One region of the Tardiphaga sp. 20_F10_N6_6 genome, then DNA from elsewhere that is predicted to be linked to it. Evidence: riboswitches for the same ligand, from Rfam matches in the RefSeq annotation. Region 1 holds a riboswitch; the other holds the start of a gene.
The links. Region 1 has a riboswitch for cobalamin ahead of AB7813_RS11640 (TonB-dependent receptor plug domain-containing protein). Riboswitches for the same ligand answer to the same signal wherever they lie in the genome.
Positions count from the first base shown of each region.

Region 1 (5,533 bases):
ATGCACGTCGCTGCCGCCGCCGAACAGTGCATCGAGCACCGTCAGCGGCGAGAGTTTGACAGGTCCCGTGCCGAGCGAGCCCAGTGCCAGCAGCGTGACGAGGCCGACGAGCGCGATGGTCGCGATCGTCCGGCGCCGTGCTGCTGGCGCTATGCTCACCATGTGGCGTTGAAGCCTGCGTAAGCCGCAGGCCCCGTGGTGCCGAAGTTCAGCACTTCCTGATAATGCTCATTCAGGATGTTCTCGCCGCGGGCGAAGACCTTCCAGTTCGCATCGATCTTGTACTCGGTATAGAGGTCGACGCGGGTATAGGCATCCACCTGACCGACCTGATTGGCACTGCTGAAGCGCTTCGACACCGTGGTGACACGCGGCTCGATCATCCACTTGTCGGTGGGCGTGATCGTGAGTGCGAAGCGGGCGAAGTTCTTGGGACGACGTGCCAGCACGGTGTCGGTGCCGAGATCCTGTGCGTGAAGGTAAGTGTAGGCTACGTTGAATTTCACCCAGCCCGGAATGACATCGACATTGCCGCCGACTTCGAGACCGCTGGTCTCGGCGCGGGCGACGTTGACGTAATAGCCGAGCGGGCGGGACGCATCGGAGACAAAGTTGATCAGATTGCTGTAATCGGTGGAAAAGCCTGTGACCGACAGCACGACGCGGCCGTTGAAGAGGCTCTGGTCGATACCCGCGTCATAGCCGAAATTGGTTTCCGGCGTCAGGTTTCTGCTGCCGTAGGTCGTGTCGTAAAGCTGAAACAGCGTCGGCGCTTTTGCGCCGGTGCCAGCGCTGGCGCGGAATTTGGTGCCGGTTTCTGTAATGTTGTAGGCAGCCGTAGCGCGCCAGGTCTCGAAGCGGGCAACGTCGACGACGTCATCGACCCGGCCGCCGAGCGTGACGTTGAGCCGTTCACCGATCGGCACAGACCACAAAGCGAAGATCGAGTTGGTGTCCTGCTGTTTGGCTAGCAGCGGCGTCAATGGGCCGGCAACAGGCGAGATATTCGTGCTGTAGGTCTGCGCGGTCTCGGTCTGTGTCTTGGCACCATAGACGAGGGAGCCGAATGCGCCGAGCTTCAGGGTCGCCTGATATTCGGCGCCGAGACTGTTGCCGACATAATCGGAGATTTTCTCGGTGGTGTTTGCCGGCAACCTGTTGGTGCGATAGCTGACGTCGTCAAACATCCGCTCGGTGTGCGTATTCGACACGGTGACATTGTGAGTCAGAATGCCACCGAATGAATCGATGCCGACGCGTCCATAGACGGTTTGCAGCAGACGCGTCGCCGCTGACGGCGTATCCGGAAGCGTTCCCGTTGCTGCATCATAGGCCGAGCGCGTGAACGAATGGACGATGCCTGACTCAAGCCGGATGCCTTCGCCTGCATCGTAGCCGATGCGCGCCGAGCCGCCGACGCGATCGAAGCTGTCGTTTTCGAGATTCGGAAAACGTGCTTCGAGGGCAGGGATACGATAACCGTAACGCGAGAAACCGTTGCTGTGCTGACCGCCGCCGGTGAAGGCATAGGACCACGGACCGTTGGATCCGGTCAGCGATCCCTGCGTCATGACGGTGCCATAGCTGCCGGCTTCCGTGCGGACATTGACCTGCGCAGGACCGGAGCCCTTCTTGGTGATGATGTTGACCACGCCGCTCATGGCGTCTGAGCCATAGAGCGCGCTCTGTGGCCCCTTCAGGACCTCGATGGCGGAGGGCGTGAACATGGCGAATTCGAAGTCGCCCGATGCAGCCGTGGGATCGTTGACGCGGATGCCGTCGATCATCACCAGGGTCTGGCCGGTATTGCCGCCGCGCAGGCGCACATTCGCGGTGCCGCCGGGGCCGCCATTTTCGCTGATATCGAGGCCAGGCACGGTGCGCAGCGCATCGACCAGCGAGCCGGGATTGCTGGTCGCAATGGTTTCGCCTGACACCACGCTAATCGAACTGCCAGTGCGATTGAGCTGTTCGGGTGCTCTGTCCGCCGTCACTACGATTTCGGAGAGCTGCTCGGCACTGGACTGCGCAGCACTGTGAGAGCAGGACAGAACAACAACGGCCGCAGTGCCTGCGGCCAAATTCCGGATAGTCATTTAACCCCTTCCGTCGACCCACCGTCGAACGAGTGTGAAACTCGTTACCGGCCGGTCTCCTGGCTCGCGGTGGTCTCCCGGTCCGCCTTCCCGAATCTGCGATGCAAATTCAGTGGCTTTGTGGACCCGGAATGGCCGCTTACAGTTGCGGGGGCAGCCGCGGCATAGGGGATATTTCCCCGCACCGCATTCCCGTTTCACCTCCTCGCGGAGGCACCGATAACGACAGACAGGAAGCACAGCGCGCCGCGCGGTGCAACAGCCATCACCGCGTTGTGGACTCTATTGCTCGTGCTGTAGCGCGGCGAGCACGTCGTCGGGGCGCTCGACCATCATCATGTGGCCAGTGCCGGGCAGAATCACCGTGCGGGCGTTTTTCAATGCGGCGGCCAGGGTCTTGCCGGCCTTGGCAGGAGTCATCATGTCCCGTTCGCCGAGGATGAGCGTGACCGGGATTTCAAGCTGGCCCGCAGCGGTCAGCGCATTCTGGTATGTATTGCAGGCGTTGAGATCGGTGAACAGCACGCCCGGCTTTGTGGCCTCGAGCACGCGCTGCGCACCGCTATGCATCCACAACCCCGGCGCGAGGCTGCCGCCGAGTTCGGCGCGAAAGCCGAGCCCCCAGATCGACACCATATCGATAGCGGAATGCTGATTGGCTTCGGCATCCTTCAACAGATCCGGGCCGACGGTCATCGTCCCTGCCGTGCCCATCAGGTCGAGGCGCGTGACTTTACCGGGATGCCGCGCTGCGGTCTCCAGCGCAATCAGCGAGCCCATGGAATGGCCGATCAGCCGCGCAGTCTTTGCGCCTGCAGCCTCGATCAATGCTGCCGTCCAGTCTGCGAGATCGGCGATGGTCGTGAGCGCTTCACCCTTTGAGCGACCATGGCCGGGCAGATCCGGCGCCAGCACGGCGAAGCCATGATGCGCGAACCAGCGCGTATGCAGCGCCCAGGTCGAGTGATCGAAGCCGGCGCCGTGGATCATCACGACGACCGGGAGCGATGGATCGAAGGTGCGGCCGCCATTCGCGATATAGGTCTCGTGACCGTTGACGGTGAGTTGCATCGCTCAGCCCTTCTGCGAGATGCGCAGCGCCTGCGCGAGGTCATCGATGATATCATCGGCGGCTTCGATGCCGATGGAGAGGCGGATCAGCTCCTCGCCGATGCCGGCGGCCTTGAGCTGCTCGGCGTCCATCTGCTGATGCGTGGTGCTGCCAGGATGAATGACCAGCGTCTTGGCGTCGCCGACATTGGCGAGATGGCTGGTGAGTTTCAGGGCCTCGATGAATTTGCGGCCGGCATTGCGGCCGCCCTTGATACCAAACGAGACGATGGAGCCGGCGCCGCGCGGCAGCAGGCGTTTCGCGAGTTCGTAATCCGGATGGTTCTCCAGCGACGGATGCAGCACCCAGTCGACCGCCTTGTTGGCCGCGAGCGCTGCCAGCACCGCATGCGTGTTGGCCACATGGCGCTCCATGCGAATGCCCAGCGTTTCGACGCCTTGCAGCAGCTGGAATGCATTGGTCGGCGAGAGACACGCGCCGAAATCGCGCAGGCCCTCGGTGCGGGCGCGCATGATGAAGGCGGCAGCGCCGAACTGTTCGTCGAAGACGATGCCGTGATAGCCGGCATAGGGTTCGGTCAGCTGCGGGAATTTGCCGGATGCGTGCCAGTCGAAGCGGCCGCCATCGACGATGACGCCGCCGATAGCGATGCCGTGGCCGCCGATCCATTTGGTGGCGGAGTTCATCACGATATCGGCGCCGAGTTCGATCGGCCGCGACAGGAATGGCGTCGCGAAAGTATTGTCGATCAGCAGCGGAATCTTCGCGGCATGGGCGATGTCGGCGACAGCGGGAATGTCGAGCACTTCGAGGCCGGGATTGCCGATGGTTTCGCCGATGATCAGTCTCGTGTTCGGCTTGATTGCCGCCTTGAAGGCGTCGAGATCGCGCGGCTTGACGAAACTCGTGGTGATGCCGAAGCGCGGCAGCGTGTGGGCCAGCAAGTTGATGGTGCCGCCATAGAGCGAGGACGACGCCACGATGTGATCGCCGGCATTGAGCAGTGTGGCTATGGCGAGATGCAGCGCCGCCATGCCCGATGCGGTGCACACCGCGCCGACGCCGTTCTCAAGTGCGGCGAGTCGCTCTTCCAGCACCGCCGTCGTCGGATTTGAAATGCGCGTATAGATGTGGCCGGCGCGTTCGAGATTGAACAGCGCAGCAGCGTGATCCGAGTCCTGGAACACATAGGACGTGGTTTGATAGATCGGCACGGCCCGCGCGCCGGTGATGGCGTCCGGATGCTGGCCGGCATGCAGACTCAGCGTTTCGAAAGCAGGCGGTTTGGGTGCTGGCATGGTGATTTCATCCCTGGACGCAATTTGCGACATCTATGGCACGAATCGGATGCGAGTGTGAGTCGGCGATATTTCAACTGATGGAACGAAACGCGGGGTGGCGACTTGTACGAGGTCGATCACGCGGGAGAGTTATCATGAAGAAATTGCTGCTTTGCACTGCGGTTGCGGGTCTCGCGTTTTCATCGGTTGCGGCCGAGGCGAAAGGCTGTATCAAAGGCGCGATCATTGGCGGAATCGCCGGCCACTATGCAGGACATGGCAAGGTTGGCGTCGTTGCGGGGTGCGTGATCGGACGCCACGAGGCCAACAAGGCCGATGCGGAACGGGCGCAGAAGGCGCAGCATCCACAGCCGCCGAACGAGAATGGTCGCATCTAGATCGGCGTTGTTCTCAACGCTGGACGATGTTGCTAAAATTTGATGGACTAGACCGGTTCAGTAGAGCCTCACCCTCATCAGGTTGGGGTTCTTTTCGTCTCTGTACGATACCGGACGAGATTGGGCGTAGACGTGGTGCTGCATCGGGATGTGTTTTGGCTCGGCAAGCAATGGGCCGTGACTGGCTATGGAATTCAGGCTGTCAGCCAGAAGCACAATATGAAGTTCGATATCGAAGTATCGCAGATCTGGAACGAGGATCTGGATGCGTTGATGCGCGATGAGCCGTGGTTCGATGCGCAGGATTTTGCACAGGCCGTGGATCGCGCGAGGCAGCGTGCGATGGAATCACCGCTGACGTTCAAGCCACCGCTGAGTGATGAACGATAGCGGCAGCGCATCATTGCAGGATTCAAATTTCAAACAGCCACTGTCCTGAAAACATGCGTTCGCATTCTCGCGGCGCTTGCGTGTCCGAGCTATGAGCATTCCCACCTCGCCCCCTTGTGAGAGGGCGTGCGGAACGCCGGGTGCCCGTTGCACCCTTGGGCCTGATGCCGATGCGGTACTCCGCAATTTAGAGTGCATCAGGACTTTCGGAAGCACGAGCGAGTGCCCGACGTTCCGCCTGCGGTGTTTTTTCGGTTGCTTGCACTTTGCCTCGACGAACGCTCCGATCGCGAATTA
Region 1 covers NZ_CP197239.1:2,384,264-2,389,796, reverse strand. Annotated here, with positions in the region: gene AB7813_RS11645 (FecCD family ABC transporter permease) at 1-162, opposite strand, end outside; gene AB7813_RS11640 (TonB-dependent receptor plug domain-containing protein) at 156-2,096, opposite strand; cobalamin riboswitch at 2,129-2,332, opposite strand; gene AB7813_RS11635 (alpha/beta fold hydrolase) at 2,379-3,167, opposite strand; gene AB7813_RS11630 (O-acetylhomoserine aminocarboxypropyltransferase) at 3,171-4,466, opposite strand; gene AB7813_RS11625 (hypothetical protein) at 4,604-4,846, shown strand; gene AB7813_RS11620 (hypothetical protein) at 5,066-5,236, shown strand.

Region 2 (5,533 bases), 2.0 Mb from region 1:
CGACCGGTGATGATGCGACCGAGATAGGGGTTGGCTTCCAGGATGGTTCCGAGCATGCGGAACGCACCTTCTTCAACCACCGGCGGCGCGACATGCTTGATGACGAGATCGAACAGCGGCTTCATGCCGACATCATGCGACGCGTCCGGGCTGTCGGCCATCCAGCCGTTGCGGCCCGATCCGTACAGAATCGGGAAATCGAGCTGGTCGTCGGTGGCGTCGAGCGCTGCGAACAGGTCGAACACTTCGTTGACGACTTCGGTGATGCGGGCGTCCTGACGGTCGACCTTGTTGATCGCGACGATCGGCTTGAGGCCGAGCTTCAGCGCCTTGCCGACCACGAACTTGGTCTGCGGCATCGGGCCTTCAGCAGCGTCGACGAGCACGATCACGCCATCGACCATCGACAGGATGCGTTCGACTTCGCCGCCGAAGTCAGCGTGGCCCGGGGTGTCGACGATGTTGATTTGGACTTCATCCCACAGCACCGAGGTGCACTTGGCGAGAATGGTGATGCCGCGCTCTTTTTCGATGTCGTTCGAATCCATCGCGCGTTCCTGGACGCGCTGATTGTCGCGATACGTGCCCGACTGCTGCAGCAGCTTGTCCACGAGAGTGGTTTTGCCGTGGTCAACGTGGGCGATGATAGCAATGTTGCGAAGGTTCATAGGTCTTCTTCTGGTTACGGTCTGGGTGCCCTTGAGCGGGTTCAACAAGACATGCTCGACAACAAAAGGCTTATGCCTTGCGCTCGAGCGCGTTCGATAACTGCCTCGTCTGAAAACGCGCTGGGGCAATCCCTCCAAAAGCAAACCCGGCCAGAAGGGGCCGGGTACTCGGACGCGTTGCGGCGCAATATAGGGGGAAATCGCCGAAAAACAATGCGAATCTGCCAAATGGTTAGCCCAATTTCGGGTCCAGAACCGTGGCCCAAAGGGCCATATCGGCCCGATCCCGGAGCGTAACGGTCATTTGGCCGCTTTGGCCGTCGATTTTGACGTGACCGAAGAACTGCATGCCGGCCGACGGGGGCAAATTCTGCTTATCGGGCCCCGGCGCCTTCACGAAACGGACCTCGGGACCGAAGGTATTGTCGAGCGCCGCCGGGCCGAAGGTTCCGGCGTGGAACGGCCCGGAAACGAACTCCCAGAACGGCTCGAAATCCTGGAACTGGGCCTTCTCCGGATTGTAGTAATGCGCCGCCGTGTAATGCACGTCGGCGGTCAGCCAGACCGTGTTGCGGATACCGGCCGATTTGATGAAGCGCAGAATATCGGCAATTTCCAGCTCGCGGCCCCGCACTGGCCCGTCGCCCTGCGCAATGGCCTCAGACCCGGTTTTGTCGGCAGCGTTGTCATAGACGACGAGGCCGATCGGCATGTCGGAGGCGATGACCTTCCAGGTCGCCTTCGACGCCATCAGGGCGCGCTTCAGCCAGGCCATCTGCTCCGGGCCGATGAAATACGCATCCGGACCATAGCTCTCCTGCAGATTCGGGCCGTTGGGCCCGCGATAGCTGCGCTCGTCCAGCATGAAGACATCGAGATGCGGGCCGTAATTGAGCGTGCGATAGACCCGGCCGTGTTCGGTCAGATTGACCGAGATCGGATACATCTCGTGAAAGGCACGCGCGCCGCGCGCAGCCAGTAGCGTGATGTCGCGCTCCTTGTAAGACGACGGCAACTGCTTCGAGAGCGACCAGTTGTTGGTGACCTCGTGATCGTCCCACTGGCCGAAGATCGGCACCTGCGCATTGAATGCGCGGACATTGTCGTCGAGTAGATTGTATTTGTGCGCGGCGCGGAATTCATCGAGCGTTTCGGCGACCTTCGCCTTCTCCGGCACCGTGATGGTGTTCTTCCAGATCGCGCCGTCAGGCAGTTTCGTTTCAGGCAGGATCGGACCATCGGCGTAGATCGTATCGCCGGAATGGATCAGGAAATCCGGGTTGTGCTTTCGCATGGTGGCGAAGGTGACCATGCCGCCATCGTCAGCATTGATACCCCAGCCCTGGCCGGCGACATCGCCGCCCCAGACAAAGGACACATCGCGGCGATCCGCCGGCGCGGTGCGGAAGCGGCCGATCACGGGCTCGCCGACGATGTCGGTATGCGAGAGATCGCGGAATTTGACGCGGTAGAAGATGTCCTGCCCGGCCGGCAGATTATCGAGCAGCAGCTTCGCCGTGAAATCGCTCTCGGGCAGCGCTGCAATCGGCGGCAAGGCGCGCGCATTGCTGAAGGATTCGGTGGTGGCGACTTCCACCATCATCTGCGCCGGACGATCGGCGCGCGACCAGATCATGCCACTGCTCGTCCCGACATCGCCGGACTGCACGCCATGCGACACCACCGGACGATCCGCCGCACGGCTGAGGTAAGGCATCGCCAGGAAGCTTGCGCCTGCTGCGGCTGAGTGCGCGAGGAAGCGACGACGGGAAATATGTAGCGCCATGGCGAACTCCTGATCCTGGCTCTGGCACCAGTGGCTCTAGGCAGATCGCTTGACGCTGCGATGACAGGTGATGCGCAATATCAACACCCGCCAAAGCAAGCTGCGAATGATTGGCAGCTTGATTGACACATTTGGAAATTTCACCTTAACGTGAACGCGACGGTTCCCTTCGGGGATCAAAAGGGAATGCGGTGAGGGGGATCCCCCGATTCCGCGGCTGCCCCCGCAACTGTAAGCGGCGAGCCTGCGCCAAGAGCCACTGGGTGTTCACCTGGGAAGGCGGCGACAGGCAGTGACCCGCGAGCCAGGAGACCTGCCGCCAGTCGTGGTCACACGCGAGCACATTGGGCGGGGTGTCCTGGTGGAAGTCACACTGCCTGTTTGAAAGCGGCGGGGCGACTTGGTTTGCGGTGACGTGCCACGTAACCGCGAGTCCTGTTCATGACCTCCGTTTCTCCCGTCGCATTGAAGCGACATGCTCCCTTTCTTTATTCTGTTGCCCTCTCCTGCTTGTTGTGTCCGAGCGAAAGCTGGTCGCAAACCTCACAGTCGAGCCAGACGCTCGATCCTGTTGTCGTTCAGCCGTCAGCGACGCCTCAGCGCGCACGCCGCGCCACGAACGGCAATGCATCGCGCGCTGCGCGCTCGCGGCAGCAGCGCAATGTCGCTGCCAATACCGGCGCGCCGGTTGCCACGCCGACAGGCGCTGTCTTCGCAGCGCCGACGCTCAACCTCACAGGCACTACATCCACCGGCAGCCGCCTCGGCCTCACGCGCCTGCAGACGCCGGCCAGCGTCGAAGTGATCTCGGCAGAAACCATGGCCGAACGCGGCCAGCAGAACGTCGTCGATGCCGTCACGCAGAATGCCACCGGCTTTACGGCCATTGGCGAACCCGGCAATGGTGGCATTGCTTTCAGCACCCGCGGCTTCGCCGGCAGCGGCTCAGTCACCTCGCTCTATGACGGCACACGCCTCTATGTCGGCTCCGGCACGGTGAACTTCCCCTTCGACACCTGGACCGCCGAGAAGATCGAAGTGCTGCGCGGCCCCGCCTCCGTCATGTATGGCGAAGGCGCCATCGGCGGCGCTATCAACGTGATTTCGAAACTGCCGCTCTGGGTGCCACGCAACCAGGCCGAAATCTCTCTGGACAGCAACATGACGCGCCGCATCGCTCTCGATAGCGGCGGCCCGGTCAGCAAGGACGTCGCCTATCGTATCGCCGTCACCGGCAACGCGTCCGATGGTTGGGTCGATCGCGACAACACCTCGAACATCGCGCTGCACGCCGCCGTGCAGATCAAGCAGACCGAGGACATCACCTGGACGCTCTCCACCGACTATGGCGACCGCCATCCATCAAAATATTTCGGCACGCCGCTGATTAACGGCCAGCTCAATGAGGCGATCCGCTTCAAGAACTACAATGTCAGCGACAGCAACATCCGCTATCAGGACAGTTGGAGCCAGGTGAAGACCGAGTGGCAGGTGGCCGACGGCATCACCCTGCGCAACACGCTCTATTACATGTATGCGAAGCGCCACTGGAAGGAGGTCGAGATCTACGGCTTCAATTCCGGCACCGGCCTGATCGATCGCGGCGATTATCTCGAGATCTTCCACCAGCAGCAGCAGATCGGCGACCGCATGGACGCCACCTTCGAGGGCCATCTGTTCGGCATGGTCAACACCTTCGTGGCGGGCTTCGACGTTAACCGCATCGACTTCAAGCACACCAACAATTCGCCGTTTAGCGGGTCCTCATCGGTCAATCCGTATAATTTCGATCCCGGCCTGTTCAGCAGCCCGGACCCGACGATTCCCGGCTTCAAGAGCGTCGCCAATCAGTACGCATTCTTCGCCGAGAACCGACTGGCCGTCACCGAACAATTGTCGCTGATCGCCGGCGTCCGCCAGGACCAACCGACCGTCGAACGAACCGACTATCGCACCCCCGCCAACAGCTACACCCGGGACTATTCGGCGACCTCGTGGCGCGCCGGCGTCGTCTATACGCCGATTCAGAACCTTGCTTTCTATGGCCAGTATTCGACGGCGGTCGATACCATCGGCGGCTTGATCTCGGCGAGTAACGCCAATGCGAAGTTTGACCTCGCGACCGGCAAACAGGCCGAGATCGGCGTCAAGCAGTCGTTCTGGGGCGGCCGCGGCGAGTGGACGCTCGCTGCCTATGAGATCGTGAAGAACAATCTGCTGGCCGTCGTTCCCGGTAGCGGCGGAGCGGTTCAGCAGGTCGGCCAGCAGTCATCGCGCGGTGTCGAGGCCTCGATCGGTCTCGTGCTCGAATACGGCTGGCGCATCGATGCCAACACCGCGCTCCTGCGCGCAAAGTATGACGACTTCCTGCAGGCCAGCGGCGTGAATTTTGCCGGCAACGTCCCGATCAATGTCCCGCAGAACGTCTCCAATATCTGGGCAACATGGGGCTTTGCGCCAAACTGGTCGGCCAATGCCGGCGTGCAGATTGTCGGCAAGACCTATGCAGACAACGCGAATACGCTGGAAATGCCGAGCTACACAGTTGTGAATGCCGGCCTGCAATGGAAGCCGGACGTCAACACCACGGTGTCGCTGCGCGTTTACAACCTGTTCGACAAGATCTACGCGACGTCGAGCTACAGCGACAATCAGTGGATGCTCGGCATGCCACGCACCGCCCAACTCGCTGTCAACGTGAAATTCTGAACTTGTCACGCAAGCTGACACGCACACTCCGGCGGTGGCTGTATATCGGCCACCGCTGGATCGGTATCGTCACCTGTCTCTTCTTCGCGATGTGGTTCATCTCGGGCGTGGTGATGATGTATGTCGCGTTTCCCGGCCTCTCCGATAAAGAGCGGCTGGCGGCATTGCCCGATATCGTCTGGGAGAAAGTGGCGCTCTCTCCCGACGAGGCGATGAAGGCTGCCGGTGCCACGCGCTATCCGCGCGAATTGCGATTGAACATGATTGCCGACGAGCCGGTATATCGGCTGACTGGCTGGGACGGCAAACGGCAAACCATCTCCGCCGTCGATGGCCGTACCATCACCGAGATCAACGAACTGCAGGCACT
Region 2 covers NZ_CP197239.1:4,396,374-4,401,906, reverse strand. Annotated here, with positions in the region: gene typA (translational GTPase TypA) at 1-668, opposite strand, end outside; gene AB7813_RS21200 (alkaline phosphatase D family protein) at 901-2,454, opposite strand; cobalamin riboswitch at 2,600-2,789, shown strand; gene AB7813_RS21195 (TonB-dependent receptor) at 2,896-5,163, shown strand; gene AB7813_RS21190 (PepSY domain-containing protein) at 5,166-5,533, shown strand, end outside.
Region 2: it holds a riboswitch for cobalamin, as region 1 does, so the genes downstream of both, AB7813_RS21195 (TonB-dependent receptor) here and AB7813_RS11640 (TonB-dependent receptor plug domain-containing protein) in region 1, are expected to answer to the same signal.